Methylotuvimicrobium sp. KM2: one gene and its partner. Each later gene encodes a partner of the first gene's protein in a complex. Links are inferred from orthologs where the notes say so. Each region holds a gene or a part of one and is shown on either strand. Other genes may lie near its edges. The genes, in order: dinB and dnaN.

Region 1 (15,833 bases):
GGCGGAGTCGCCGGTTTAATTTCAGCATGACGTGAAGGAGAACTGCTGCAAGCCGGCAACAATACCATTGCCGCGGATAATAATGAAATGACAAGAGTTTGTCGTTGCATAACCAATCACCAAAAACTATTTTTTAAAAGACAAAAGATTCTTCACGAATCATTCAAGGAACCGTAACGAAAGCGTTGTAATTATTCACACCCCTATCGTTCCCACGCTCCGGCGCTCATCGTTATACATAAGTCAAAAATTACCCTTTTGCAATCTTAACCAATGAGACCTCGATAGCATTTATTGCCACTTAACATTAGCGGGTCACCTAACGCTAGACGAACCGCGTAGGGTACGCTGTGCGTACCATGGTAACCCCGCAATGTTCATGTGCCAACCGAGCCGCCAGGGCACGACTTTGGTACGCGCAGCGTACCCTACAATTTATGTATAACGAAGAGCGCTCCAGCATGGGGACGATAATTGCCGGGGGACTGAATGGTTGCAAAGCGTTAAGCCTTATTTAAGGATAGTAGGCGGAAATTTAAATTTCTACTCTTTTAATGGCAATCTTAGCTATTTATTTTTTCGAGAATCGGAATCAAAATATAGCGATGCTAACCCGCTCTTCCGCTATAACAATTTATATTTTTATTTCAACTACTTAAGACTCCATACAAAATGTCGCAGCGGTATCGTAGGAAATCCTTATGTCCTTACCGAATCAATAATCATGCCGGCAATAATTGCCGAATTTCGAACCCAAAAACACGCACAAAAAAACCGCCCTAAATGGTTCTTTCACCCTGCGCGCCCATCGCTATAGATAAATTGTAGGGTACGCTGTGCGTACCTAATGTCGGGAAGCTAGAGCTTCCTGAACAGGTTACCCAAGCTGGAGCTTGGGTAACAGCATATACGCACAAAATGACCTCCCCAAATGGTTTCCTCGCCCTGCGCTCATGAAATATTCACCCCCCCTATCGTTCCCCCGCTCCAGCGTCAATGCCATTAAGTTAAGGTCCTTGGAGTTTTACTCGCCTCTTTGAAAAAGAGTGGCTGGGGGAGATTTTTCCTCGTTCCCATCGCTCCAGCGTGGGAACGCATACCGATCTGGTTTCGACAGCCAAGGTACGGGTTCCCACGGAGGACCGTGGGAACCAGAAAGCAATATCCGCAGATTTATCAAACAACACCGTTTCCAAATATACGATGGCCTCTGTTTAGCAAGTTTATCGATCGCCTAGCGTTAGGTGAGGGAGATTCGAGGGTGTTAAATGACAATAAACCTGAATTCGGCAGTTTAACCATGAAGCACATGAAGTTCATGAAGGATTCCAAGAACTTACCAAACCCTTCTCGCTAACCTTTTTGGTGAGCGAAAGTTCTATACAAACGCGTAATAAGCTATTGAATTAACTTCCTATTCTTCATGATCTTCATGGTGAAATGCTTTTTCTAGGATAAAGGGTATGCCGAAGCCCTCGAATCGCCTTGGACGGGTTGAATCACTCACCCCGAACAAAGTATTAGGTATAATTACCGGCTTTCTCATTTTTTACGCCCGGGCCTCAGCATCCATGTCTTCGATTGTACAATTCTGCCGCCGCCTTACCGATAAAATCGACCTGCTTAACGAATGGATCGGAACGACCGTATCCTGGCTAACGTTGATCATGGTCGTGATAACGTTTGCGATTGTCATGCTTCGTTATGCGTTTAATTACAATTCGATCGCCATGCAGGAATCGGTTTCCTATATGCATGCGCTGGTGTTTATGTTGGGTGCAGCCTACACTTTGAAAACCGGCGCCCATGTCCGGGTCGATATCTTTTATCAACGCCTTGGCAAATCGGCCCGAGCCTGGATCGATTGCTGCGGCGTCGTATTGTTATTGCTGCCGGTTTCAGGATTTATTCTTTACAGCAGTTGGGATTATGTCGCCGAATCTTGGAAAATCTTCGAAAGCTCGAGTAATTCCGGCGGCCTTCCCGGCGTGTTCTTGATCAAAAGCACCATTCCCTTAACCGCTTGCCTATTAATCCTGCAAGGGATCTCCATGTTCCTCGCTAACTTAATGATTGCCTTGGGTATCGATCGCTCGGACGAACCCGGCTCAATAGAGACTCGTTAATATGGAAAATATGATGGCTTTGTGGATGTTTGCCGCGGTTTTTGTCGTGCTATTGAGCGGTTTTCCGGTCGCCTTTGCCTTGAGCGGCACCGCGCTGGCATTCGCGGGACTGGGTTTGTTGCTGGGCAATTTCGACATGGCATTTTTAAACGCATTGCCGAACCGTCTGTACGGCATCATCGACAATGAAACGCTGATCGCGGTACCGCTTTTCGTATTCATGGGCGTCATGCTCGAACGAGCGCGTATCGCCGAAAGCCTTTTAGAAGCGATGACCGATTTATTCGGCGCCCTGCGCGGCGGCCTCGGCATCGCGGTAACTTTGGTCGGCATGTTGATGGCGGCAAGCACCGGCATCGTCGGCGCTACCGTGGTCACGATGGGCCTGTTGTCGCTGCCGACCATGCTGCGCAAGAATTACGACCCGGCCTTAGCCTGCGGCACGATTTGCGCTTCCGGCACATTGGGCCAAATTATTCCGCCGTCTATCGTACTGGTTTTGCTAGGCGATATCATTTCCACCGCCTATCAGCAAGCTCAGCTCGACATGGGGGTATTTGCTCCGGAATCGATTTCGGTCGGCGACTTATTCGCCGGCGCGCTGCTGCCGGGACTCGGCCTAGTCGCAATGTATTTAATCTATATTGCCTTGCTGGCCTGGCTGCGTCCGAACTTGATGCCGGCAGCAGAACAAAACGCCCGGCTCGAATCGGGCTTTTACCGGAGCCTGTTGTTTAGCCTGGCGCCGCCGTTAGTATTGATTCTCTCGGTACTCGGTTCAATCATAGGCGGTTTGGCCACGCCGACCGAAGCGGCATCGGTCGGCGCTTTCGGGGCCATTATTCTGGCTATCGCAAAAAGCGAGTTGAATTTAGCCACACTGCAGGAAGTCATGCGCAGCACCACGCAAACCACGAGCATGGTATTTCTAATCCTGATCGGCGCGGCCTTGTTTTCGTTGGTATTTCGAGGGTTTGAAGGCGATGAACTGATCGTCAGCCTGCTCTCGGACTTACCGGGCGGTCAATTCGGCGCCGTATTCACTGTGATGCTGGTGATGTTTTTTCTCGGCTTCGTATTGGATTTTATCGAAATCACCTTCGTCGTGGTGCCGATCGTCGGTCCGATACTGTTGGCAATGGACATCGACCCCGTCTGGCTAGGCATCATGATCGCGCTAAACCTGCAAACGTCGTTTTTGACGCCGCCGTTCGGTTTTGCGTTATTTTATCTGCGCGGCGTGGCTCCGGCCGAGGTGTCGACAGGCCAAATCTATAAAGGCGTGATGCCTTTTATCGCAATTCAGCTTATCATGTTGGCCGTTTTGGCTTATTGGCCGCAGCTGGCCACTTGGCTTCCTACTCAGATTTACAACGATGCATTATGAATTATTCCAAACTTTTACTCGCTTTCTTTATCGCATTATGGATCACTGCCTGCGGACAAACCGGACCGCTTTATTTGCCGGACGGGCCGGCGCCGATTCATGTCCCGAAAGAAGAACCGACCGATATCGAAACTGACGAAGAAAACTGACAACATGGATTTTTTTAATTATAAAAACGGCGAATTGTTCGCTGAAGACTGTCCGGTGCGGGAAATCGCCGCTAAACAGGGAACCCCGTGCTACATTTATTCACGCGCCACGTTGGAACGACATTGGCATGCTTTCGACCGTCCCTTCGGCGATAGGCCGCACCTGATCTGTTATGCTGTCAAGGCTAATTCCAATCTGGCGGTGCTGAATATTTTGGCCAGGTTGGGATCGGGTTTCGATATCGTTTCGGTAGGTGAGCTCGAACGCGTCTTAGCCGCCGGCGGCGATCCGAAAAAAATTGTGTTTTCGGGCGTCGGTAAACGCAGCGATGAAATCCTAAGCGCGCTGAAGACCGGTATCCGTTGTTTCAATATCGAGGTCGGCGGAGAGTTGGATAGAATCAATGAACTGGCAGGCGAACTCGGCGTTAAAGCTCCGGTTTCGTTTCGCGTCAATCCCGACGTCGATGCGAAAACCCATCCTTATATCTCGACCGGTTTGAAGGAAAACAAATTCGGCATTGCGATTGAACAAGCCTTGCTTGAGTATCAACGCGCCGCAGCCATGCCGAATATCGATGTTATCGGCATCGACTGCCATATCGGTTCGCAATTGACCGACACGACGCCCTTCTTGGACGCATTGAGCCGAATTCTCGATCTTGTTGGTGAACTAAAAAAAATGGGAATCGCCCTGCACCATCTGGATCTCGGCGGCGGTCTCGGCATCCGTTATCGCGACGAACAACCGCCGGAACCGGCCGATTATGTTGAAGCCTTACTCGATCGCTTAAATCAATCCGAGCTGACTAATGATATTGAAATCCTGCTCGAACCCGGCCGCGCCATCGCCGGCAATGCCGGTATTCTAGTCACGCAAATCGAATATCTTAAAACCACAAGCGACAAAAATTTTGCGATCGTCGACGCGGCGATGAACGATTTAATCCGCCCTTCGCTCTACAGCGCTTGGCAGGAAATCATACCGGTTCGAAGCCAAAGTTCGGCGGACGAACAGCACTGGGATATCGTCGGCCCGGTCTGCGAAACCGGCGATTTTCTCGGCAAGGACCGCAAATTGAGACTCTCGCCCGGCGACTTGCTGGCGGTGCGATCTTCCGGCGCCTATGGCTTTACGATGAGTTCCAACTATAATTCAAGACCGCGCGCCGCCGAAGTCATGGTCGATGGCGGCGATTGCCACCTGATTCGCGAACGGGAAACCCTTACGCATTTATGGGCTGGCGAACAATTACTGCCTTAACCGGAAAATAACACCCATGATCGAATTCACTAAGATGCATGGACTCGGTAACGACTTTGTCGTGATCGATGCCATCAATCAAAGCATTTCATTACAGGCCGAACAAATCCGTACCTGGTCGGACCGCCATTTCGGCATCGGCTTCGATCAATTATTATTGGTCGAAAACCCGGTTAGTCCGGATGCCGATTTCAAATACCGTATCTTCAACGCTGACGGCAGCGAGGTTGCACAATGCGGTAACGGGGCGCGCTGCTTTGCGAAATTCGTCCGCGATAAAAAACTGACCGATAAAGACGAAATCCGCGTCGATACCAATGCCGGCCAACTATTGCTGAAGCTCAACGCGGACGGCATGATCACGGTCAACATGGGCATTCCTAAACACAAGCCCGAAGAAATCCCGCTAAAGACACAGCATGAAGCGAAGTTTTACAGCGTTATCGCCAATAATATCGAAAGAGGTTTCGGCGCGGTTTCGCTGGGTAACCCGCATGCCGTGCTTCAGGTTCACGACATCAAGCATGCGCCGGTCAATGAGTTAGGCCCTTTACTGGAAAGCCATCCCGATTTTCCCGAGCGCGCCAATATCGGTTTCATGCAAGTCATCGACCGCGGCCATATCAAGCTTCGCGTTTATGAGCGCGGAGCGGCGGAAACACTGGCCTGCGGAAGCGGCGCTTGCGCCGCCGCGATCATCGGCATCGAACAGAATTTACTCGACCATGAAGTCATCGTCGAATTGCCCGGCGGATCATTAACAATAAATTGGCCGGGGAGAGGGCAGCCGGTATTGATGACAGGACCCGCCGTTTCGGTTTTCGAGGGACGTATCTCTTTATGAAACAACAAGCACTTAACACACTAACCGACGAACAAGTTGAAGCCTACTTACAGGCCAACCCCGAGTTCTTCAACGACCACCTTAATCTTCTGGAAAGCATGACGATACCGCATCCAAGCGGCGATGCGATTTCACTGATCTCCAAACAACTGGAAATTTTCAGAGCTAAACATCAGGAATTGGAAAGTCAATTAACGGCGCTGATTGAAATCGCCCGCGATAACGATACCTCGTTTAATCGCATGCATAAATTGACCTTGGCTTTACTCGACGCCGCCACGCTCGACGAAGCCGTCGCGAATCTCGAACATGTGTTCGTCGACTTTTTCATGACCGATTTCGTGTCCGTGCGCATCATATCCGAACATGAGCAAACGCCGATTGCCAATTTGTTTATCGCGCCGAACGACCCCAACCTTCAGCACTTCGCACCCATTCTGAGCAGCAGCCAGCCGAAATGCGGACGCCCCACTCTCGCGCAAGCCAGAGTCTTGTTCGGCGATGAGGCTGCAGAGGTCAAGTCCTGCGCGATCATCCCCATGTCGTTCACCCAACTCGAAGGCATTGTCGCGATCGGCAGCCGCGAAGACAACCGCTTCCATTACAGCATGGGTAATCTGTTTTTGACCCAAATGAGCGAAATTATTGCCACACGGTTGATTTCGTTGCTTCACCAATCGGAACATGACTGAAGACGCGCTGACTCAGTTAACTAGCTTTTTAAGCTACTTGCAAACCGAAAAACGCTTGTCCGACCATACCGTCGAAGGCTACCGACACGACTTGGAAAGACTGCGCGATTTTTGTGTCGAACACGACATTGAAGAATGGTCGGCAATTCAAACCAGCGATATTCGCACCCATATCGCCACAAGGCACCGGCGAGGACTCGGTAGCAAAAGCTTGCAGCGCGAATTATCGGCGATACGCAGTTTGTTCGGATATTTGCTGAAAAAAAACCTCGCCACGCTAAACCCGGCCCAGGCGGTCAAAGCGCCCAAGCAGGATAGAAAACTCCCCAAAGTGCTCGATGTCGACCAAGTAACAGGCTTCCTCGAAGCCGATACCGATTCTTGGCTGGAAATCAGGGATCAAGCGATTTTTGAATTATTTTATTCCTGCGGCCTGCGCCTTAGCGAATTGACCGCGCTCGATTTAGTCGATATCGATTTAGCCGATTGCAGTTTAGTCGTACAGTCGGGAAAAGGCGGAAAATCCAGAATATTACCGATCGGCAGTAAAGCCGTCGAGGCACTGAAAAACTGGTTGCCATTACGCGCCGACCTCAATCGCGGCGATGAGCCTGCGCTGTTTTTATCGGCCAGAGGCACCCGACTCGCACAACGTAGCGTACAACTAAGACTCGAAAACTGGTGTCGAAAAAAAGGGATCGCCGAACATATCCACCCGCATATGCTGAGACATTCCTTTGCCAGTCATTTACTCGAATCCAGCGGCGATCTTAGAGCCGTTCAGGAATTACTCGGCCATAGCACAATCGGCACGACGCAAATCTATACCCATCTTAATTTCCAACATCTTGCCGAAGTTTACGATCAGGCCCATCCCCGCGCTAAAAAAAGAACGCCTTGATCTGGATATTTTCTAGGTGGGACGGAGTTTGCAGCCCAGTCCTAAACGTTACCTATACCCTTTGCTAGTCAAATTTCGGCGTCGGGGTGCCCGTCAAAGGACGCCGTGAATACGTCCATGTAGGCTCTATGACAGCATCCATGCTGCCAAAGCCTTTGCCGAACACCCCGGCGCCTCCATACGCTAATGCCGAAATTTGAAGTGCGATAGGTATACATGGATGTAGTTAAGGGGCGTGAGCAGGAGCGGAAGCTTTTCGTCCAGGATCAACCCAAATCGAAACGTTGGGCGCGGGTTAAATAACCCGCTCCGCAGTAAGTTTACGATTAGGCCCTTCCTCGTGTAAAAAAAGAACACCCTAACTCGGCTTTTTGTTAACGAGCCAACGGCTATAAAACCTGTTATTATTTAGAGCAATTTTAAAAAAATGCTGCACACGAAGGATACCGGAAATGTCTGAAAACGATTTACCACAGAACACACAATATAAAGGGATCCTATGGACGCTTGGCGTCATCGCATCCGCGGTTCTTATTGTAATTCTAATTTTGGCAACCTGGTGGAGCCAGGAACCCGATCCGTTCAATGTTTATGACGAAGCGATAGAACGCTCCAAAGTCGACGACACGACCGACATTCCACTCGGTTATGTTTACGCAAATACCTTAGCGCATATCGCCGAAGTATTACTACACAAGCCCGGCGGCTATATCACTAACGACGCTGCACCTCCGGGCGTATTCATGGATAACATGCCAAGCTGGGAATTGGGGGCCTTGGTCATCTTACGCGACGCCACGACCGCACTACGCAATCATTTCGCGCGAGATCAATCGCAATCGGCCGAAGACCCAGATCTTGCGATCGCCGAGCCTTATTTCTATTACGAACGCAACTCCTGGGCGCTTCCGTCGACCGAAGCGGAATATCAAAAAGGCATCGATTCCTTACACAACTATATGGTCCGCCTTCAAAAACCGGTCGGCAAAAAACCAGCAAGATTTTATTCCCGAGCCGACAATCTTTGGCAGTATGTCGAGGTCGTAATTAAACGTCTGGGAGGTCTATCGACACGCCTATCCGCCAGCAGTGAGCATACTTATATTCGCGAAATGACTGTACAAATCACCGCAGATTCGGAAGTATCAAGACTCAAAACAGAACATGTCACAACAGAGCCGCTAACCCGAACACCTTGGCTAGAGATCGACGATATCTTTTGGGAGGCACGCGGTGCGTCCTGGGCTCTTTTGCATATACTTAAAGCAATCGAACACGATTTTAGAGCCATTTTGATCGACAAACGAGCAATGAATACCGTTGACATTATGATCCGAGCATTGGAAAACTCACTACAACCGATTATGAGCCCAATGATTCTCAACGGCAGCGGTTTCGGTCTGTTTGCGAATTATTCATTGACAATGGCTAATTATATCGCTCGGGCCAATGCCGCCGCATTGGATTTACGAGATATCATGAACCGCGGGTAAAAAAGCATGAAGGAACAACTCAACGAAAACCTCAAAAAACCGAACACCTGGAAAAGAATCGCCTTCATGCTGGTATTCGCGGTCATCGCGGGATTGGTCAGGGTATTGTTGTGGGCGGTGATATTGCTGCAAATCGCCTCCATGCTGCTGACCGGCTCGGCCAATAAGAATATTCTCGATCTTGGGAAAAAGCTGGCGGCCTATCTGTATCATATCGTCCTGTTCTTGACCTTCAACACCGAGAGAATGCCCTTTCCATTCGCCGACTGGAACGAGACCGAAACCTTGGATTTGCCGTCTCACCGAGAAGACCAAGACTGACTCGCATCAACGACCATGGAAGCCGCTCGTAAAATCATCCACATCGATATGGATGCATTTTTTGCAGCGGTCGAACAACGCGATTTTCCGCAATACCGTAATAAACCGTTGATAGTCGGCGGACTGCCGGGGTCCCGAGGGGTGGTATCAACCTGCAGTTACGAAGCCCGGCAATTCGGCGTCCATTCAGCGATGCCATCGACGACTGCACATCGCCTCTGTCCTCATGCAATCTTCGTCAAACCGCGTTTCGAAGCGTACCGAGAAGCATCGAACAGCATCCGCAAAATCTTTGCCGACTATACCGATTTGTTCGAACCCTTATCGCTCGACGAAGCCTATCTTGACGTTAGCCAATGCAATCGCTGCAAAGGTTCCGCGACACTCATTGCGAAAGACATCAAGGCAAAAATCAAACAACAGACCGGACTGACCGCTTCCGCCGGCGTTTCCTATAACAAATTTCTGGCAAAAATAGCCTCCGATCTCGATAAACCGAACGGCTTGTATTTAATCACGCCCGACGACGGCCCCGGATTTATCGAAACTCTACCTATCGGAAAATTTCACGGCATCGGCAAGGCCACCGAGAAAAAAATGCATGACCTCGGCATTTTTACCGGAGCCGATTTAAAAACGATGCCGCTCGCCTCACTGCAAGATTATTTCGGTAAAGCCGGCTTGCATTATTACCATATTTGCCGAGGCATCGATAACCGCCAGGTCAATCACCAACGAATCGCTAAATCGATCGGTGTTGAAGTCACCTTTCAAGAAGATCTGGATAACCGCGAGACCTTATTGATACAGCTGCAAAGCCTGCTGAACAAAGCGCTCGGCAAGGCGAAAGAGAAAAAACTGGCGGCGTATACCCTAACGATAAAAATAAAATATAGCGATTTTGTGCAAATCACGCGTAGCAGAACGCTTTCGAAAGCGATCACCGAAAACTTAAATGCTGTACCTCTGTTGGAGGACTTATTGAAAACCACACCAACCGACCGTCGTAAGGTCCGCCTGCTGGGTGTCGCCTTGTCATCACTCGCCTCTCCCAACAGCAACCGACAAATCGATTTGTTCGAGCAGTTTCAGTAATGTAAAACACCACCCTCAAGTAGCGTAGGTCGGGTTAGCGCTAGCGTAACCCGACATTTGGTCCATCGATTTGTCGGGTTACGGCTCCGCCTAACCCGACCTACCCGGCTGTGCTGTTTAATAAATTTGCGGATATTGAACATCAGTGGCTTCGAAATCGCGACGAAGGCGTCGCCCCCACATGGGGACGGATGCTCTGTGGGAGCGATCCCCAGATCGCGATTTCGAAGTAGCGTAGGTCGGGTTAGCGCTAGCGTAACCCGACATTTGGTCCATCGATTTGTCGGGTTACGACTCCGCCTAACCCGACCTACCCGGCTCATTAAGCCGTTCATTCGGATTCGGCTTCGAACAACTCCTTCAAATAACGGTACAGTTCCCGCGTGGATTTCGGAGGTCGAGCTTCTGCAGCCTCTTTTTGCGCACTGCGCATTAATTGCCTTAACAATTGCCGGTCGGTTTGCGGATATTCGTCGATCAATTCGGTCAAGGCGTCTTGACCTTCTGAAATCAAGCGATCGCGCCAACGCTCTATTTTGTGATGCTCCCTAGTCGCATGAGCGCTCTGGTTTTTTATCCTCGCCAATTTTTCGGTAATCGGATCGACATCCAACTTTCTGAGTAAACCGCAAATAAACTTCATCTGCCTTTTTCTGGCACCTTTCGGCGGCATTCCAGTCGCACCGATAACTGCCTTGTGTAAATCCTCAGGCAAATCCAAGGTACTTAATTGCGCCGCCGATAACGCGACCAATTCCTCTCCCAGTTCGAATAAAACGGCAATATCGCGTTTTATCTGTGTTTTGTTAGGCCTAACCGCATAATATTCGACTTCATCGTCGAATTCTTCGTATTCCTGATATTCTTCAATCATTTCAAACCATGGCTATTAAAAATAATACAAATAGTACAACGAACCCCAGCGGCAACAATACCGCCTTCCAATCCGTTTCGGCATTTTTATTGCGTTCGAGCGATGCTTTGACGCCTGGCCCCATCCAAAATAGCACCAGCAGCACTAATGCTCCCAGTATCAAGCTTTCTGTCGTCGACAAGTTTTCCATATTGACCTCTTTTTATTTTTAGATAGCAGTTAACAGTCAGCGGATCTCTGTTATCACCTAGCAGGACGGGGTTTACAACCCATACGCATCAAGCAAAGGATTTCTTGATAAATAACGTCCTGGAACCATGGGCTTTGTTGAGGGTTATTTACGACCAAATCCTAAGCATAGATATCCCCGTTGCTAAATCGCTACCGACTGCTTTCGGCGAGTCTAAACAGCGTAGCCCGGATGGAGCGTAGCGCAATCCGGGAAGTTCGGAGCCACGCCATTCCCGTATTCCGCTACGCTGCATACGAGCTACATGCTATTCACTATTCCCTTACTACTCCCTTTATAGTCAAAAAATGGCTAACTTTATGAAGGTATGGGGTGTGGCTAGCGAGGATGTCGGCAGCAGGGAAAGCTGCCGTCAAGCCCCCATGGAAGGGTTCACGGCGGTCCTCGATAGACACATCCCATACCTTTTTTCTTAGACGGTTTTTCGATCAAAAGGGAGTAATCATTGCCGACCGTTAACTACAATCGTAAGCGCCGCCTTCCACGCCATGGTTTTCCGCTCCAACGACATCGCCGCATAGGCCGGACTCGTTGAAGGTACGCGCTGATATTCAAGGTGATTGAAACGGCTATTCAATATCGGCAACACATGCTTACGATATAAGCTCTCCGCCGCGCCACCGTTAAACAATACTCGCTTTATATCCCGATGTTGCTCGAAAAAACGGTTAAAGTCGTTTATTTTTATCGAATCGACATCGATATTTGCATCGGCACTGCCGGACCGAAAACAGGTCTGCAAGACATCCCACACCGCAACATGATGTTCGATTAAAATGCGACTGCGCTTTCGATAATCCAATTCCGGCCCCGCACCGAACAATTGTCTCATGATTGGCCAAAACGCATTCCGAGGATGTCCGTAATATTGGCCTTTCGACAATGACGCGACACTAGGCATCGACCCTAAAATCAACACTTTCGCCGATTTCCCGGCTATCGGTGGAAAACCGTCAACGATACTCATCGTTGCTCAAAATTCGGCACCGGGGCACCTCCTCCGGCACTGCCGAAATTTGAAGTGCGAAAGGTATAAGTCGTAAAAAACAACAGCAATTCCCAGTTTGAACATATTTTCGCAGTTTAGGGTGTGGAGCATGCCTGTCGAGAAACGCCGTAAACCCTTCCATGGGGGCTTGACGGCGGCTCCCTGCCGCCGACATCCTCGCCAAGCATGCTCCACACCCTTTTTTATACCCGTCGTAGCTCAAAATTCGGCGCCTGGGTGTCCGCTAAAGGACGCCGTGAATACGTCCATGTAGGCTCTATGCCAGCTCCATGCTGGCAAAGCCTTTATCGGACACCCAGGCGCCTCCTCCGGCACTGCCGAAATTTGAAGTGCGAAAGGTATACCCTCAAATTGGGAATTGCTGAAAAAACAAACCGTCATTTTCGGGATTCTCCTTAATCTGCGATAATAGTCGATTTTATACGAGATCCAGCGCCCATGTGGTTTAAAAATCTATCCGTTTACCGTTTTACAGAAGACTTTACTTTAACGCCGGCCGAATTCGAAGAAAAACTCGAACAAATGCCGTTTCGCCCTTGCGCGGCCCAACAAGAAATGAGCTTCGGCTGGACTGCTCCGCTCGGCAGAAACTCTGAGCAACGGGTCCACGCCACCAACGGCTTCATGATGGTATGCGCAAAAGTGGAAGAAAAAGTGTTGCCCGCCGCCGTGATCAATGAAATGGTCCTGGAAAAGATTCAAGAAGCCGAGGACCGCGAAAACCGAAAACTCAGTAAAAAAGAACGCACCGCGATCAAGGAAGAAATCTGTTTCGAACTGCTACCGCGAGCCTTTACGTTTTCGCGCAAGACGTATGCCTATATCGACCCTAAAAACGGCTGGCTGATCGTCGACTCGCCATCGGCTAAAAAAGCCGAAGATTTAATCAGCAATCTACGAAAATGCCTGGGCTCGCTGCCGGTCGTGCCGCCGATTACTCAGGAGAAACCTGTCGCAGTGATGACGCGCTGGCTGATGACGCAAGACACACCGGGTGACATTACGATCGAAGACGAATGCGAATTACGCTCGCCCGGCGATGAAGGCGGCATTGTTCGCTGCAAACGCCACGATTTAAGCTTGCCCGAAATCAAAAACCATCTCGATACCGGCAAGCAAGTCATTAAGCTGGCCATCAACTGGGCGGATAGAATTTCTTGCATCGTGGACGAAAACTTGAGTATAAAACGCTTGAAGTTTTTAGATTTGGTTCAAGACCAGGTAGCCGATATCGAAACCCAAGACGAAGCCGAACAATTCGATGCCGATTTTTCGATTATGTCGCTGGAACTCTCGACATTCCTACCGCGTCTTATAGAATTATTTGGCGGCGAGCATAAATCATGATTATTCAAAAAGCAAAACTTGCGCTTATTGCGCTAATCTTCGCTTCAAGTAGCGGTATACACGCCGCCGAATTCGACCTCCCCAAAACCCCCGGCGACAGCCTAATCGGCGATCGCCTGGAAGGGGCCGATAAACATCCCCAACCGCACTTTTATACCGTCGCCGCCGAGGAAGACACGCTTTTGGACATAGCAAGGCGCTTCTACATCGGTCAAAATGAAATTTTATTGGCCAACCCCACCGTCGACCGCTGGCTACCCAAGGAGGGAACCCAAGTTAAGATACCTAATAGTCGCCTGTTACCCAATGCGCCTCGAAAAGGAATCGTGATTAACTTGCCTGAATACCGAATGTATTACTACCCGCCAAACAAGAGCCGCGTCGTCACGTATCCGATCAGCATCGGCAGAATTGACTGGAAAACGCCGCTCGGTAAAACCAGAATTTCCGCCAAAACGAGAAACCCGACCTGGACTCCGCCGGAATCCATAAAAAGAGAACATGCCGCGCGAGGCGATATTTTACCGAATGTCGTCCCGGCCGGCCCTGACAATCCTCTAGGCCTCTATGCCATGCGACTCGCCATACCGGGTTATCTAATTCATAGCACCAACAAACCTTTCGGAGTCGGCATGAGCGTAACTCATGGCTGTATTCGGATGTTGCCGGAAAATATCGAGCAATTATTTCCGAAAGTCCCGGTCGGCACCGATGTCCACATCGTCAACCAACCGACAAAAGTCGGCTGGCTCGATGACTCGCTCTATATCCAGGTCTATCCGAATCTGGAAAAAACCGAAATCAGCTATGAAGACCGACTGGAGCAGGCGCTGGAATTGATTGTTCGCGCGAATAACAACCAACTTCCTGTCATCGAAGGCGCCGCGCTTAGAAAAGCGCTCGAAGAAAAAAACGGCCGCCCCGTTATGATTTATAAAAAACCGGAGCCCAAAACAACTTCGCATTCAGCCAAGGCAGCGCTCTAGGAATTCGATTATACCCCAGGCCGAGGTTTGTAACCCATACGCGCTACAGTTAAAAAAGACAACCTGCATCCCGCTGTTTACCAAGCTCCGGCTCTCATCGTTATACATGAGTCAAAAATTACGGTTTTGCAATCTTAGCTAATGAGGCTTCGATACCATTTTTTGTCGCTCAACGTTCCCGACTTCGAAATCGCGACGAAGGCGTCGCTCCCACAAGGGGCCGGATGCTCTGTGGGAGCGATCCCCAGATCGCGATCTCGGAGCCACTGATATCCAATATCCGCAGATTTATCAAACAGCACCGTTTCCAGGTATACAATGCCCTCTGTTTAGCATGTCCGGCTCTTGCCCAAGCTCTGCTTGGGCAAGAAGTCTTGGAAGCTCCAGCTTCCCGAAGCCGGCAAGCAGAGCTTGCGAGACGGGTTTCCCAAACAGAGTTTGGGAAACAGCGGAAGATGTGTATAACGATGAGAGCTCCGGCTTGGGAACAAACCAATTCCACTATTAATATAGCCAAACAAAAAAAGCCCGCCAGACGAATCTGACGGGCTTTTTTCAAATCAAAAGATAAAAATTAATTATTTCATCATTGATTTTTTGAACAGACGATCCAACTTGCTGTTCGCATCTTGTGCGTAGCTTGCTGCGCGGTTTGCCGCAGCCTCTGCAGCTGCCGCTCTTGCAGATGCGTCAGCAGCAGCGCTTTTCGCACTAGCCGCATCGGAAGCTGCTCTTGAAACCTTAGTATTCAAATCGTCGATTTGAGATTGCAGGTTTTCAACGTCGGAAGTACTCGCACAACCTACAGCCAGACTTGCTGTAAGAGCAACCACTGATAATTTCGCTAATTTTTTCATATTATTTTCCTTTTTTTACTGTAAGAGTTGTTACTAAGATTTTTTCAAAAGCATTCGATGAAATATATTGAACTTTTTTTTCAAAATATTCCAGAATTATTTTATTTGCACCGTAATTTCTTTATCAACCCACTTACTCAAACGGTCGATTTGCCGATTAGTCAATGCAATACAGCCATGAGTCCAATTCATAGTTCTATGAATTTTCTCATCGCCACGCCCCAAACCGTGAATGCCG
Region 2 (15,781 bases), 1.5 Mb from region 1 along the record:
ACGGCACTGTTCTTATCGACATCAATATTTTTGACAAAACGCTGATCGATCTTTAATTGGCTAAGCGGAAATTGCGTCAAGTAGGCCAGCGACGAATAGCCGGTACCGAAATCATCGATCGAAATCGCGATTCCCAATTCCGTCAATGCCTGCATTTTTTCAACAGTGTCGTTGATATCCTGCATCAGTACACTTTCGGTTATTTCAATCATTAATCGACTTGATTCGATATCGGCTTGCACAATGGCTTGCTTGACTTTAATCACGAAATCTTTTTGCCGAAATTGTTGCGAACTCACGTTAACCGAGACATAAGCATAGTCCCTACCGGCTTGTTGCCATAGTTTAATCTGTCTACACGACGCCTCAATAACCCAAGCGCCTATTTGCTGTATTATCCCCGTTTCCTCAGCGATTGGAATAAACTCGTTGGGCGCAATCAATCCCTTACCCGGATAGTTCCAACGAATCAATGCTTCTGCGCTGATTATCCGACCGGTTCTATCGACCTGAGGTTGAAAATAAAGCGTAAATTGCTGTTGCTCTATCGCCATTCGTAGTGCATTTTCGATCTGCAAACTTTTATCGGCAGCTTCTTGCATGCTTTGATCGAAAAAACTGATGGTATTACGACCTTTCTCTTTCGACCGATACATTGCAGTGTCGGCCTGTTGCAGTAAATCGGTCGCCGCCAATTGGCACTGCCCGGAAAATAAGGTAACACCCATGCTGGAACTAAAATAATGCTCGTTGCCTTTGATTAAATAGGGTTCATTCAACTTACGCATAATTTTTTCGGAAAGATTTAAAATTTTTTGAGTCGCCTCATCTTGACGATCGCTATCGGTATGCACCAAGATAACGAACTCGTCACCTCCGAGGCGAGTCGGCGTATCCTCTTGTCGTATCGATTGCTTCAAACGTTTGGCTACTTGGACCAATAACTCATCGCCGGTTTGATGCCCCATCGAATCATTCAATACCTTGAATCGATCTAAATCCATATACAGAATCGCCGCATAAGTATTTTTTCGTTTGGCTTGTATCAATACCTGTTCGATTCTTTCGAGTAACAATCTGCGATTCGGTAAATCAGTCAACGGATCGTAAAAAGCCAATTGCGAAATATATTCCTCGAATTTTTTCTTCTCACTCAGATCGGTAAACACCGCAACATAATGCGTCGTTTCGCCCCGGTTGTTTTTAACCGCGGTAATGCATTGCCAAATCGGAAAAATCGAACCGTCCTTACGGCGATCCCAAATCTCGCCTTCGAATCGACCGTCGATTTCCAGTTGCCGCCATAAGTCTTCATAAAATGATTGATCATGCCGGTCGGAATGCAGAATATTCGGATTTTTGCCGATCACTTCTTCGGCAGAATAACCTGTCACTGTCGTGAATGCTTGATTGACACGCAAAATTGTCGCATCAGGATCGGTAATCATGATCCCTTGCAAGCTTTCGAAAGTAATCGCAGCCAGGTGCAGTTCTTCTTCGGCTTCTTTATGTTCGGTCACATCCATCCATGCGCCGAATACTTCATCGATATCCCCAGTCGATGTTCGGGTCATAATCGATCTGTCATGTATCCAACGATAGGAGCCGTCTTTATGCCGAAACCGGTATTGATGATTCAATTGTCCGGTTTCTTTCAGCTGTTCCATTAATTCGATAGTCTGTTCTCGGTCGTCCGGATGTAGACGATCGATCCATAAGCTATCATTGCTGTACCAATCAACAGGTGCGAACCCGGTAATGCTTAAAAAGGCGTCGCTTATAAATGTCGTTCTATAGGGATATCGGTCATGGCCGGTAAATAGCAACGTATATATCGCGGTCGGCGTGACGTTGACGACATGCTTGAAACGTTGTTCGCTTTCCTGAAAAGCCTGGTTACTCTGTTGCAGTAACTCAACCGTTTTGTCTAAATCTTGATTGAGCCGCTTGAGTTCATTTTGTATTTGTAAGTTATAACGAATTTCGTCTTGTAACAGAGAATTGGCTTTCAATAATTCCGATGGGCTCGGAATCAATAGCGCTTTCGGTATCAAGGGCCAAAGCATTACGGCCGCTACCACAGAGACACCGGCAGTCAATGCATCGATGATGCCCGACAATCCGTAAACGGGTTTCCAGATCGTTACGACATGCATGACATGCGTCGCGCCGCAGGAAAAAATAAACAGGCTGAATAGTAATAATATGCCTTTGAATTCAACTTGCTTACGCTTATAAACAAAATAAAGCAGCGCAACCGGAATTGAAAAATACGCCAAGGCGATCACGATATTCGCCGTTACAGTTAACCATAGCAAGCTAGGTTGCCACAGGAAGCAATTACCGTGCGGCATTAAATCTGCGCTGCCGAATAAAAATTTCATCAGTTCTTGCATAATGGCTATCCGTTTATTGATTTGCCGAATCTTAGAAACAACATAATCGGCAATTTATTTTATTACGGTTATTAAGGTTTATTAATAGGCCATTCTAAGCGAAGAATACCGGAAAGATAAGACAATAGTTTCGGTACGAAATAGTTATTAAATGTCCTTATGTTGTAAGTATTCAAACCCGGGTGGCAAATTACCGCAATTCAGTCGTAATGTTGGCTTCCCCCTTTGCAAAAGGGGATTTATTTAAAAAATCTCCCCTCGCCCCTCGGCAACTGCTCCTGCGTCGCCTAAAGCGCCTACTGTTAGTGCCCTACCTCCTGCATCCGTGCAGTCGTCTTTTTCAAAGAGGGGGACTAAATACTTACCTTATGTTTGTTTAAGCCCGACTTACGCGATACCCTCGCACAACAAAGTTCTGTACAGGCGTATGGAGGAGCCGGTACGGAAAGAGATTAAATAACACCGCTATCCAGAACCGGTGATACTCGATAACTGATGCCCGAGCCCGAAAATTCGCCGCGCAATTTATCGAGCAGTTCTGTCAGGCCCTGCTCGGCCAGATACATTTGAAAACGGATTTTGCGTTGACGACCGGTGACCTGCTCGGCCAAAGACAAACCGACGTTTCGGTGGTCATGCGAATAGACTGGCAGACTGCTGAAACCGTGTTCGGATTCCAGAGTCAACAAGCAATCGACGACCGCTTCTTCAAGATCCGGCGCGACATTCAATGTGACTAAAAACTCAGGGCTACTCATCGTCAAGCTCCTTTGCCATACCAAAGCGTTGAAACAATATCGGCAATAAAAAAAGCGTCAAAAAGGTCGATGACAACAAGCCGCCGATCACGACGATCGACAACGGCCGCTGAATTTCCGAACCCGGCCCGGTTGCGTACAACATCGGCAACAAGCCGAATGCTGTGGTTGCGGCTGTCATCAAGACCGGTCGCAAACGCCGCATCGACCCGACTACGACAGCCTGCCCGACTTGCATACCGGCTATGCATAATTGATTGAAATGGGTCACCATCACCACGCCGTTCAAGACCGCGATACCTAGCAACGTAATAAACCCCACAGAAGCCGGTACCGATAAATATTCGCCGGACAACCACAACGCAATGACGCCGCCGATCATCGCCAGCGGAATATTCGACAATACCAAAGTCGCTTGACGGACCGAGCCGAAGGTCGCGAACAACAGCAAAAAAATTAGGATCAACGCAATCGGCACGACAATCGCCAACCTTGCCGCAGCCCGTTGCTGATTTTCAAATTGTCCGCCGAACTCGACCGAATAACCGGTCGGCAGTTCGATTTGTTGCGCAACCTGGTTTCGCGCTTCGTCGACGAAACCGACTAAATCTCTGTTTTCGACATTGCTGCGAATGACTGCGAAGCGCTGGGTTTTTTCACGCTCTATCGACACCAGTCCTTCGCTGCGATCGAGTTTCGCCAATGCCGACAGCGCGACATAGCCGCCTCCCGGCAACGCAATCGGTAAACTAGCGAAATTCGCCGAACTACCAGCGCCGCGCAACAGTAACGGCGTCCTCACTTGACCTTCCTGAACGATACCCAGCTTCAAACCTTCGATCTGCGCTCTCAACAGATTCTCGACAGCATCGATATCCAACCCGAAGCGTCCGATTGCCGCACGATCCAGCTTTAATTGTAGAAACTGCATGCCTTCGTTTTGTTTCAAAAAGACGTCGCTGGAACCTTTTATACCCCTCAACACCGCTGCGATTTCCTCGGCTTTTCGATTCAAAACGGTCGAATCCGGGCCGAATAATTTGACCGCGACATCGCCTCGGGTCCCGGTCAGCATTTCCGACACGCGCATTTCTATCGGCTGCGTGAAACCATAGGCGATACCCGGCAGTTGATCGAGCACCTTGCGAATCTCGTCGATCAACGCTTCCTTACCGTCCATCCGCCATTGATCCTCGGGTTTTAAAATCAGAAACGTATCGGTCTCATTTAAGCCCATTGGATCGAGACCGAGTTCGTCGGAACCGACCCTCGATATCGCTTCGGCAATTTCCGGTACTTTTTCCAGCAACGCTTTTTGCACACGTCCGTCGAGCGCTACCGATTGCTCCAACGTGATTGACGGCAGCTTTTCCAACTGAACGATAATATCGCCTTCATCCATACTTGGCATGAAGGTACTGCCGATTCGGTTAAACAACAATAAAGCCAGCAGCAATAATACGCCCGCGCCGAGAAACACCGATTTGCCGTTATCCAAACACCATAGCAACGCCGGTCGATAGGCTTTGAGCATTTGCCTAGGCAGCCAAGGCTCTTCTTGCGACACCTGTTTCAAAAAATAAGAAGCCAGCACCGGAATCACGGTTAGCGATAAAATCAAGGAACCGGCCAAGGCAAACACAATCGTTAAGGCAACCGGCGCAAATAATTTCCCCTCCAAACCTTGTAAGGTTAACAGCGGCACAAAGACGATGATGATGATCAATGCACCCGATGTAACCGACACTGCCACTTCACGGGTCGCCCGATAAATCACATGCAATCGCGGGAGACGCTCGGCTTTTTCTTTGTGCGCCAATTGCGTGATGATATTTTCGACGACGACCACCGATGCATCGACCAGCATTCCGATCGCAATGACCAATCCGCCGAGACTCATCAAATTAGCGGACATATTCATCGTTTTCATCATGATGAACGTAAACAATGCCGCCAAAGGCAATACCAATGCCACGGTCAACGCGGCGCGCCAGTTACCGAGAAACAACACTAGCATCAACAACACCAATACGATCGCCTGAGTCAAGGCAGTGATGACGGTATCGACGGCTTCTCCGACCAATACCCCTCGGTTATAAAAGACGTCGATTTTCACGCCGTCCGGCAAGGTTTTTTTGATGGCGTTCAGTTTTTGTTCGACCAGATCGATGGTTTGTCGGGCATTCGCTCCGCGCAGACTTAATACCAAACCGGTAACCACCTCACCTTCTCCGTTACGGCTGACCGCACCGTACCGGGTCAGTGCGCCGATTCGAACCTCAGCTACATCCCCAATCGTAATCGGCGTGCCGGAAACGGTATCGACCACAATCGCCCGTACATCCGATAATTGCTGAATGCGCCCTTCCGCGCGAACGATCAAGGTTTCCTCGCCTTCATGCAGACGTCCCGCTCCGTCGTTGCGATTGTTGGTCTTCAATGCATCGATCAAACGGTCAACCGAAATATTTCGGGCAGCCATCTTGAGCGCATCGGGCACGACTTCGAAACTGCGTACCGTACCGCCAAGCGAATTAACATCGGCCACGCCCGGCACGGTTCGAAGTGCTGGGCGAATCACCCAATCCAATAGGGTACGTAGCTCCATCTGATCCAAGCCTCCGCCCGATACGGTAAACATGAACATTTCGCCCAGAGGCGTCGTCATCGGCGCAATCCCCCCTTCGATACCTTCCGGTAAATCTCCCCACAACGAATTCAAACGTTCGGCGATTTGTTGTCGCGCCCAATAAATATCGGTGCCCTCTTCGAAATCGATCGTGATATCGGTTAGCGCATATTTAGCGATAGAGCGCAGCATCGTCTGATGAGGAATGCCCAGCAGTTCGACTTCGATCGGTGCGGTAATCCTTGTCTCGACTTCTTCCGGAGTCATACCCGGCGCTTTGACGATCACCTTGACTTGGGTTGGAGAGACTTCCGGAAACGCATCGATCGGTATCCGTTCCCATGCATACCAGCCTCCGCCGACCAACAGCAGCACAAACAAAACAATCAGTATGCGTTGAGCCAGTGCGAATCGAATCAAGTTGCCCATCATTCAGCGCTCCCTGACTCCAGCCAAAGCGCTTTCAATGCCGCGGCGCCGCGCACCGCGACCGTTTCGCTACCGTCCAGCTCACCTACGATAAAGACCGCATCTTCATGCCGTCCAATGACTTCGGCCGGCTTAACCTCGAAGCCCTGTCCGCTCCGCACGAATATATAATCCCGCCCTTCGCTTTGCGCCAGCGCCGATTGCGGCAACTTAAACGCGAGGGTCTCAATGTGTTTGATCGCTTGAGCATTGACTGTCTGTCCCGGCCGCAGCTTGGCTTGAGGCCCCGCTAATACGGCGCGCGCGAGTACCGATTGAGTCTGTTTATCGACATGCCGGCCCAGCAAAACAATCTCGGCGATAGCTTCTGTGCCGGCGACTTTAACCTTGTCTCCGACGGTTAAGATGTCGATACGATCCTGAGCGACCGACAGTTCCAACCAAAGTTGTTCGAGATTCGCAATGCGGAACAACGGCTCGTTCGCGGTTAGACGTTCACCAACCGAAGCGCTGCGCTGCAGTATCGTGCCGCCGATCGGCGCGCTAATTTCCAGCAGACTATTCAGCCGTCTTGATGCAAGCAATTGCCCGGCCTCTGTTTCGGTCATGCCGTTAATCAATAACATTTGTTTGGCTTCTTGCGCCTTCGCTTTGGCGACGTTGAAGCGGCTAAGCGTTTCCTCCCAGCGGCTCTGCGGAATAATGCCTTCCTGCTGTAATTTCCGATCGCGCCGATAGACCGCCTCGGCTAATTGCGCTTCGCTGGTCTGTTTCAGATAATCGCGTTGCAAAGCCAAGAGTTCCGGACTGTTCAATTGCGCCAATACTTGACCTTGCTGCACGACATCGCCTTCTGCAACATGAATGCGGCTCAACATTCCCGCTACGGTCGTACTGACGATTTGTTCATTTTCCGGCGGAACGATCACGCGAGCCGATGCCGTCAGAAGCGGTATTTCGTCGGCCTTTTCCAAGGCGGCGAGTTTAATATCCAAATTAGCGATCTGCTCGTCGCTCAGTTCGAGAACGGCCTGTTCCGATACCGGCGAACAATGATTCTCGTGCGCCGTGTCCGCTCCGACATCCTCGCACGCGTTTGCCGCCCAACTGTTATTTGAGGCCTGTAAAAGAAACAGACCGGCCCATACTGATAACAAGATTCGTTTCATGGCAACACTCCGACGGCCTGATTGTATAGTGCGATATCCCTCTGCAAGATCACCGAACGCTCTTTGGCGTTAAGGATGGCTTGTTGGGTTCTGGCACGGATTCTTAATAATTCGATCAGATTGATTTCACCGACCGAGAAACTTAATTCGGTCATATCCAAATGTTCTTCCGCCAGTTGCTTCATTTCATCGGCGGTTGCCTGTTCGGCGCGGTTGACTTCCAAGGCATGCTCGGCTTCGTGATAGGCGAGTTTCAAATCTCTAAACAGTTGCTCACGTTCGGCGATCAGACGATTTAACTCGACATTGACCGCGGCAATTTTAGGCGCCTGATGCGCGCTGCCGCCGAACGGGACCGAAATACCGACGCCGAAACTTTCGGTATAGTTACTGCGCGGGTCGTTATTACCCCGGTCGCTGTTGATGCCCACCGAAACCTGAGTTTGACCCGAGCCGGTCAACCGTATCGCTTCGAGTTCGGCTTGTTTACGGGCTATTTGACTGTTGAGCGCGGCCAAGGCGGGATGCTGCTGTTCGATTGTTTTCAGCGCAACCAATGGTTCGTGGAATTCGGCCGGAATCTTTTCGGTCCGCGTCAAATTCGTATAGCGCTTTCGGGCATGCATGACTTCCGATTCCGCCAGGGTCAACACCGACCGTTTCTGCAACAATTCGCTTTGCGCGAGCAATAAATCGGCCCGGGCCAAGTCACCCAACTCATAAAGCCGCTTGACCTTGCCGACCAATTTTTCGGTTAATTCATAATCGGTTTTCGCCTGATCATGACGCACTTCAGTCAATGCGATATCCCATAAGGCCGACCTAACTAATCCAGCAACACGCAATTTGAACGCCCGGCTTTGCGATTGCCGGCTGTCATCGGCACGTTGAGCAATATTTTGTTCGGCATCGCGTTGCCCGAAGTTCCACAAGGGCACACTTACCACTGCATCGAGAATATGCAAGGTACCGCTGGTCGCTTCCAAAAAAAACAAATCCGCAGTAGCAGGCCCTGCTATCCAACTTTGCCCGCGCTCAGCAAGCGCTTTCGCTTCATCTTCCAACGCTTTGAGCCATGCGGCATCAGGATAATGTTCGGCAGTGGTATCGATCAAACCGGCCAAAGTCATGGTCGGCTCGACTTCAATTGGATCGAAATGATCGACGATCATTTCGCTGTCTGCCCATACGCCGAATGACGACAGCAGGCAGCAACACAGCAAAGCGCCTGTTAAAGGCTTGAGGGGAATCATATTGAGCTCCGCAATATGCGGCAGCAGGGCCGCAACTGAAACAACGAGTCGGATACTCAGCGAATCCGACGATCTATAAACTGTTTACAGTTGCACAGGCGGCGCGCGTGGCGCTTGAGGAGAGGAGGACGTCCGGCCGGAAAGCACATTCGGCGGTGGAGAAAACGCGACTTCGAAACCGAGACATTCATCCGGTTCGGGAAACACTAAAGCAACGAACACTACGGCAAAAGGAAGCCAATCGGATAGCAGCGTCGTTTCGGTTTCAATGCCCTGATCCAAATCGATCACGGACGAGTCGAATAACGCCAATACATCATCGTCGTCGTTCGCTACGTTGAATTGCTCAAAGCCGGGCATATGCAAGCCGTCCGACAACTCGTCCACCATCGGATGCGCATGCACCAACGGCGCGATCGATTGCAGGATCACGAGAAAAATGACTAAGGCTTTTGTGAAGGGCGTCGACATGGGGCTTATGCTATGTCAAATAGTGATTGGTGGCAATAAAAAACAAGCGTGTCTCAATCAATTCAGTTCGTTCCTCACCGAATCCTAGCGAGTTTGGAAACGCTTCGATATCGCGGTCACTTAGGATCGCTCTACCTCAGCAGAGCCCGCAGGAGCGCGTTTTGTTAGGCTGGAGCATGTAAAATATGCTCAACGACTTGAGTCGGTAATGAGATCCGATCGAATAATGAAGCAGGGTATAAATAATCTTCGCCTGACTCATCAATCACCCTTATTTGTTGATGCTTTTCAGCATCGGAGTCATTTAGCACTTCGTAGAGTTTGCGCGTTTCAAGCGAAACTTCATAGCCGCGATTATTGATGCAAATTGCAAATTCGTGTTTATTCATGGCTGTGTGTCAATATAACGCTTAATTTTAAATTCTCGTTTGCCGATACCCGAAGCCTCATACCAGTGAATTTCAGCTTCGCGAAGCGATCCATCTTGTAAACGAACGGTTGCAAAACCTTTGCGCTTACGCCAATTGCCTTGCCTATAAATTTTGCGAAGCCTTGGTAGCTCTCTAATCGCCAAACCACGAGCAAACGTTTCCGGATGTTTTATGTTTCCAATAATTTCAAAATCCATTTGTGGATTGTAACGTAATCAACGGAAACATGCTCAAAGGGTCAGTGAGTAGCTCTGATGTGACGCAGTGGAATCCGGAATAATCAAAGCCGTGTTTGCCCCGGATTCCGTAAGCTCCATCTGCCGGGCTACTCACTAACTTTTGATCTGATATCTGTTTTGACCGATTATCCGTTTTCATAACGCCCCTTTAAGAAGGGATGCATCAGTACAACCAGACAAGCCATAAGGCTTGCCTGGTTTTTCAAGGTAGCACTAAAAATTTAGGTAAAAATAGAAACTGCCGAATTTTTTCATTATTTATGTCACTAGTTTTTCACTAATTTGGCACACTTTTCAATTTTTGTGGCACCCGACAAAAAACACCTACACATCCAAATTCGTAACATCCAAAGCATTCTTGACGATGAAATCCCTGCGCGGTTCGACGATGTCGCCCATTAGCGTTGTGAAGATTTCGTCGGCGGCGATTGCGTCTTCGATGCGGACTTGCAGCATGCGGCGGCTGTTGGCGTCGAGCGTAGTTTCCCAGAGTTGTTCCGGGTTCATTTCGCCCAATCCTTTGTAGCGCTGGATGTGCTGACCTTTTTTGACTTCTTTCATCATCCACTCGAACGCTTGTTTAAAACTTTCGACCGGCTGCTGGCGTTCGCCCATCCGGATATTAGACTGCTCGCCGAACATGCCGGCGGTACCTTCGGCGTATTGCGCGATTTTCTGATAATCCTTGCTGTCGAAGAATGCCGCTTGCAGTATGAAGGTTTTGGTATTGCCGTGATGGCGCTTGTCGACCGTTAGCGTGTAATCACCAGCCGAGCGGTAATCGAGTTCCATCTTAAATACCATTTTGCTTTGCGGATTGTAGAGGCGTTCAGCCAATTGGCTAACCCATGCTGCCAATCGTTCCTTGTCTTGTTTGATTTCGTCACTCACGCGCTCCATATAGACTAATTGCTCGAGAAACACGTCATCGTAGCGGCTGGTCAAGCGATTAATGATGGCTAGCACCTCGGTGTATTCCTTCGCCAATTTCTCCAAGCCTTGGCCTTGTATCGGCGGTGCACTGTCATCGGTATGCAGTGCTGCTTTGTCGAGGGCTAGTTGTATCAAGTAATCGTTCAATTGCGCATCGTCTTTGACGTAATGTTCCTGCTTGCCCTTCTTGACCTTGTACAGCGGCGGTTGGGCAATATAGATATAGCCCTTTTCGATGATTTCCGGCAATTGCCGGTAGAAGAACGTCAACAGCAAGGTGCGTATGTGCGATCCGTCGACATCGGCATCGGTCATGATAATAATGCGGTGATAACGGAGTTTGTCGAGATTGTATTCGTCCTTGCCGATACCGCAACCAAGCGCGGTGATCAGTGTGCCGACTTCTTCGGACGAGATCATTTTGTCGAATCGCGCTTTTTCGACGTTCAAGATTTTACCTTTTAGCGGCAATATCGCTTGCGTGCGACGATCGCGGCCTTGTTTCGCCGAACCGCCCGCCGAGTCACCCTCCACGATGAACAATTCGGATAGGGCCGGATCTTTTTCCTGACAATCGGCTAGTTTTCCGGGTAATCCGGCAATATCCAATGTGGTTTTGCGACGCGTCATTTCCCGCGCTTTTCGGGCGGCTTCACGGGCTCGGGCCGCATCGATGATTTTATTGACGATAGCTTTGGCGATTTGCGGTTTTTCCAATAAAAATTCCTGCAGTTTTTCATTCATCGTTGATTCGACCAAAGGCTTCACTTCCGATGAAACTAATTTGTCTTTGGTCTGCGAGGAAAACTTAGGGTCGGGGACTTTGACTGAAAGCACTGCCGTTAACCCTTCCCTTGCATCGTCGCCGGTCGTCGAGACTTTTTCTTTTTTCGCTAAACCGTTATTTTCGATGTATTGATTGATAGTACGGGTTAACGCCCCTCTAAATCCGGCTAAATGCGTGCCGCCGTCCCGTTGCGGAATATTGTTGGTATAACAAAAAATATTTTCCTGATATGAGTCGTTCCACTGCATCGCGACTTCGACGGTTACACCCTCTTTTTCGGCGCTAAAGTGAAACACATCGGGAAATAACGGCGTTTTATTTTTATTTAAATGTTCCACGAAAGCGCTGATGCCGCCTTCGAATTCGTAGACGTCTTGTTTATTGGTGCGTTCGTCTTCCAGACAAATTCTGACTCCGGAATTTAAAAACGATAATTCTCTGAGTCTTTTCGCCAAGATATCGTAGTGGAACTCGACATCGCCGAAGGTCTGATCGCTCGGTTTAAAATTAATTTTGGTTCCGCTACCCTCGGTCGGCCCGATTTCCGCCAATGGTGCTTGCGGTTCACCCATGAGATATTGTTGTTTATAGAGTTTTCCGTTTTTCCTGATTTCCAGATTCAACTCCTCAGACAAAGCGTTTACCACAGAAACACCGACTCCGTGTAATCCGCCCGAGACCTTGTAGGCGTTGTCGTCGAATTTGCCGCCGGCATGCAACACAGTCATGATGACTTCCGCAGCGGATCGCCCTTCTTCTTGATGAATATCGACGGGAATTCCTCTTCCGTCGTCAGACACCGTAACCGAACCATCATTATGAATGATAACCTTAACCTCTTTGCAGTACCCGGCTAAGGCTTCATCAATCGAGTTGTCAACCACTTCAAAAACCATATGATGTAACCCTGTTCCGTCATCGGTATCCCCAATATACATGCCCGGTCTTTTTCTGACCGCATCTAAACCTTTTAGTACCTGAATATTGGAACTGTCGTACTGCTTATTATTTTCGCTCATGTGTGTTTACTACCTTCTCAATGTGCCAATGTTTCACGTGAAACATTACGCTTGTTTAATTTCACCATGTTCCACGTGGAACATTTTATAGTTTTTAAGTTTACTTAAATCACCATACTCAGACATCTCAGTGGCCGTCATAAAAACCTGAACATTCATTGTTTGTAAATATTCTATTAACAGAGATCTTTTAGTCGTATCCAATTCAGCAGTGAAATCATCAATTAAAACACAGACATTATTACTCTGATGGGTCGACAACAATTGTACTTGCGCAAGTTTTAAACATATGACTAACAATTTTAATTGTCCGCGTGATACAAAGTCCTTGGCGAGTCGATTATTAACGGAGACAGTTAAGTCAGCACGATGCGGACCACTATGCGTCATTTTATAGCGCAGATCACGATCGAGATCATCATCCAAGGATTGGATAAAGCCTTTACCGCTATCCCAACCGGATAAATAATCGAATTGAACAGTTTCAGCACCTAAAAATCGACGGACAAAATCTTGAAAAACGGGCTCAAGCCTTTGTAAATAGGTTCGTCTATATTGATCGACTATTGTACCGTAATTAACCAATTCATTATTCCAGACTTGGATGGAGTGCGTTTGCTTTTGTTTGATTAAAGCATTACGTTGATTCAATGCGGTTTTGTATTGTCGCCAAGCCAAGAGGAATTGTTCGTTTTCATTGAAAGTCCCCCAATCGATAAATTCTCTTCTGATTTGAGGGCCGGTATCCAATAGACGATAAGATTTAGGTTCAATCAATTGAATAGGCAAGGCATAAGCAAGCAAATACCGAGGTTGATTAGGTAATTGCTGAATTCGGATTTCAGAAACCTTCCCATCGAATTGTACGCCTAGTTGGCAACTGCTGCGCCCGCCCTGTTGCAGCACTTTGCCCGATACGATCAAGTCATTTCGATCAAAGTTTACGACTTGTTTGATATGCGTGGTTCGAAAAGAACGTGCGCGGCCAAGAATAAATATGGCTTCAAGAAAAGAGCTCTTACCGCTGGCATTAGCTCCGTAAATTAAATTGAGTCCAGGCGATGGTTGTAGACTGGCTTGCCGAATATTTCTAACATTAAAAATGTCGAGCTTTTGTAAACTCATCGGTTATTAGTTGCTAGTCAAAAAAAGCACCCGGTTAACACCGGTTAGATGAACAAGCTCGGTTTTTTGTCGCTTCCACATTTGATAATGACTGCGATTTAGAAATTTCAGGAAGTTAGTGAACAGTTAGCCATAAAAAAGCATGCCGAAGCAATAACTGATTCAGTTGATTTAAAAGGCTTCATTTATCCGTTGAAAAAGTTCCCCAAAATTGCATAAAGCAAAGATCATAGACGCATCGGCATCACGATGAATCGATAAGCTCTTGTTTCCGGTTCGTCAATGATGCAGCAACTGGAATTACGTGCAATGGTCAACTCGGTAATTTCCGAATCGATATTGGAAATCGCATCGAGCACATATTGCACGTTAAACGCAATCGAAAGCGGTTCGCCAACATAATCGGTGACAATTTCTTCTTCGGCTTCTTCATGTTCAGGGTTGTGCGCACTAATTTTCAGCGAATCCGAAGAAAGGTCGAAAGTTACGCCTTTGTATTTTTCATTGGATAAAATCGCCACTCGAGTTAATGCATCTTTTAATAACTGGCGTTGAATATGAATCGGCGTTAGAAAATCTTGATGGAAGACACGGTTAAAATCGGGGTATTTGGCATCGACCAATTTAGCTGAAAAGATCGTATTATTGATCGTAACCCTTATGTTATTACTAGAAAATTCAACCAAAAGTTCAATTTCAGGATCATCCAATAAACGCACCAATTCCATAACGCCTTTTCTTGGCAGGATGATACGCGCTTCATATCCGGCTGGATTTTCTAAGTTGTCTTCGAAAACCGATAAACGATGTCCATCGGATGCGACGAGTTTGATACGCGAATTGGAAATGTTGAGCAATAAACCGTTGAGATAATAGCGTACATCCTGAGACGCCATACAAAAAACGGTCTTTTCGAGCGCTTTTTTAAAAAGTCCGGCATTGATGGTAAACCGATGATCTAACACGGATTCTGAAAATTCCGGATAATTTTCGGCAGGCAGTGTACTTAAAATAAAGCGGCTACGCCCGGAAAGCACCTTAACTTTGTCGTCGGCGACTTCCAATTTGATATCGGCACCGGTCGGTAGCAAGCGGCAGATGTCGAGAAACTTTCGGGCGGGTAAAGTAATTTCGGCAAAAGTCGTATTTTCTATTGCAATTTCGGTAACAATTTGAACTTCAAGATCGGTACCGGTCATTAACAGGCTGTCTTGACGAAAAACCATCAACACATTCGACAAAATCGGCATGGTTTGTCTTTTTTCAATCACACTGACAATTTGCTGCAATGGAACCAATAGCCGTTCTCTATTAATAATATATTTCATATAAGATATTTATTTATATTTACTATTAGTCTATAAAAAAAACGTGATAAGTCGTTTAATATCTTATATATCAATAACTTATCTTGTAAGAAACCGGAGTTTAAGGCTGTGGATAAGCGCTTGATAAAAAGAGGATAACTCGCCTTCTCTGTTAATGACTGCAGTTATCCACAAGTTAAACACCGTTAATGCGACAATGTTCTCAACAGGTTTAAATAATCTTCCTCAAGTTTTACATCCGAGTCGCGCAAGGAGGCAATGCGTTTACAAGCATTAATAACCGTGGTGTGATCGCGTCCACCGAATGCTTCGCCGATTTCCGGAAAACTGTGCGAAGTCAATTCACGAGCTAGACACATAGCAATTTGCCTTGGTCGGGTAATGGATTGCCGCCGATTTTTCGACGATAAATCCGCAACCCTAATCTTAAAATATTCAGCTACGGTTTTTTGTATGTTATCGATATTGACGAGCTTATCTTGTAAGGAAATCAGATCGTGCAATGCTTCTTTGGTAAATTCAGTGGTGATTTCGCGTCCGGTAAATTGTGCATTGGCAATGACTCGTCGTAATGCACCTTCGAGATCTCGTACATTCGAAGGAATCCTTTTACCGATGAAAAAAGCGACTTCCTGAGGTAGATCGACACCCGCCATCATTGCTTTTTTCATTAAAATAGCGGCACGGGTTTCAAGGTCCGGCGGTTCGATTGCAACCGGTAATCCCCAGCCGAAGCGCGATTTCAAACGGTCTTCCAAACCGACGATTTCTTTCGGGTATTTATCGCAGGTTAAAACGACCTGGTGCTTTTTTT

Evidence for each region.
Region 2: the proteins of dinB (region 1) and dnaN are in contact, whole or in part, in a solved structure (PDB 1OK7), measured with the Escherichia coli proteins. The link is inferred for Methylotuvimicrobium sp. KM2 from one-to-one orthologs.

Annotation. Positions count from the first base shown.
Region 1 is NZ_CP150634.1:1,460,685-1,476,517, reverse strand. What follows is about bases 8,317-11,232. They hold dinB (DNA polymerase IV), read left to right. Parts: upstream 8,317-9,192; coding sequence 9,193-10,272; downstream 10,273-11,232. Other genes in these bases: WJM45_RS06295 (hypothetical protein), read right to left, coding at 11,148-11,232; yjgA (ribosome biogenesis factor YjgA), read right to left, coding at 10,604-11,146; WJM45_RS06310 (DUF4389 domain-containing protein), read left to right, coding at 8,863-9,177; WJM45_RS06315 (DUF2333 family protein), read left to right, coding at 8,317-8,856. In the rest of the region: WJM45_RS06355 (lytic transglycosylase domain-containing protein), read right to left, coding at 1-110; WJM45_RS06350 (TRAP transporter small permease subunit), read left to right, coding at 1,572-2,126; WJM45_RS06345 (TRAP transporter large permease subunit), read left to right, coding at 2,128-3,513; WJM45_RS06340 (lipoprotein), read left to right, coding at 3,510-3,662; lysA (diaminopimelate decarboxylase), read left to right, coding at 3,667-4,926; dapF (diaminopimelate epimerase), read left to right, coding at 4,943-5,770; WJM45_RS06325 (DUF484 family protein), read left to right, coding at 5,767-6,462; tyrosine recombinase XerC, read left to right, coding at 6,455-7,363; more of WJM45_RS06315, read left to right, coding at 7,816-8,316; more of WJM45_RS06295, read right to left, coding at 11,233-11,336; WJM45_RS06290 (DNA-deoxyinosine glycosylase), read right to left, coding at 11,839-12,363; recombination-associated protein RdgC, read left to right, coding at 12,844-13,752; WJM45_RS06280 (L,D-transpeptidase family protein), read left to right, coding at 13,749-14,738; WJM45_RS06275 (Lpp/OprI family alanine-zipper lipoprotein), read right to left, coding at 15,317-15,595; WJM45_RS06270 (L,D-transpeptidase), read right to left, coding at 15,692-15,833. UniProt on the Escherichia coli protein: Poorly processive, error-prone DNA polymerase involved in translesion repair and untargeted mutagenesis. Copies undamaged DNA at stalled replication forks, which arise in vivo from mismatched or misaligned primer ends.
Region 2 is NZ_CP150634.1:689-16,469, reverse strand. The notes cover bases 12,918-15,781. They hold dnaN (DNA polymerase III subunit beta), read right to left. Parts: upstream 14,968-15,781; coding sequence 13,867-14,967; downstream 12,918-13,866. Other genes in these bases: dnaA (chromosomal replication initiator protein DnaA), read right to left, coding at 15,153-15,781; recF (DNA replication/repair protein RecF), read right to left, coding at 12,918-13,639. Outside these bases: WJM45_RS00060 (EAL domain-containing protein), read right to left, coding at 1-2,396; WJM45_RS00055 (DUF3240 family protein), read right to left, coding at 2,849-3,154; WJM45_RS00050 (CusA/CzcA family heavy metal efflux RND transporter), read right to left, coding at 3,147-6,212; WJM45_RS00045 (efflux RND transporter periplasmic adaptor subunit), read right to left, coding at 6,212-7,381; WJM45_RS00040 (TolC family protein), read right to left, coding at 7,378-8,634; WJM45_RS00035 (hypothetical protein), read right to left, coding at 8,719-9,105; WJM45_RS00030 (hypothetical protein), read right to left, coding at 9,270-9,494; WJM45_RS00025 (hypothetical protein), read right to left, coding at 9,491-9,733; gyrB (DNA topoisomerase (ATP-hydrolyzing) subunit B), read right to left, coding at 10,100-12,514; more of recF, read right to left, coding at 12,560-12,917. UniProt on the Escherichia coli protein: Confers DNA tethering and processivity to DNA polymerases and other proteins. Acts as a clamp, forming a ring around DNA (a reaction catalyzed by the clamp-loading complex) which diffuses in an ATP-independent manner freely and bidirectionally along dsDNA.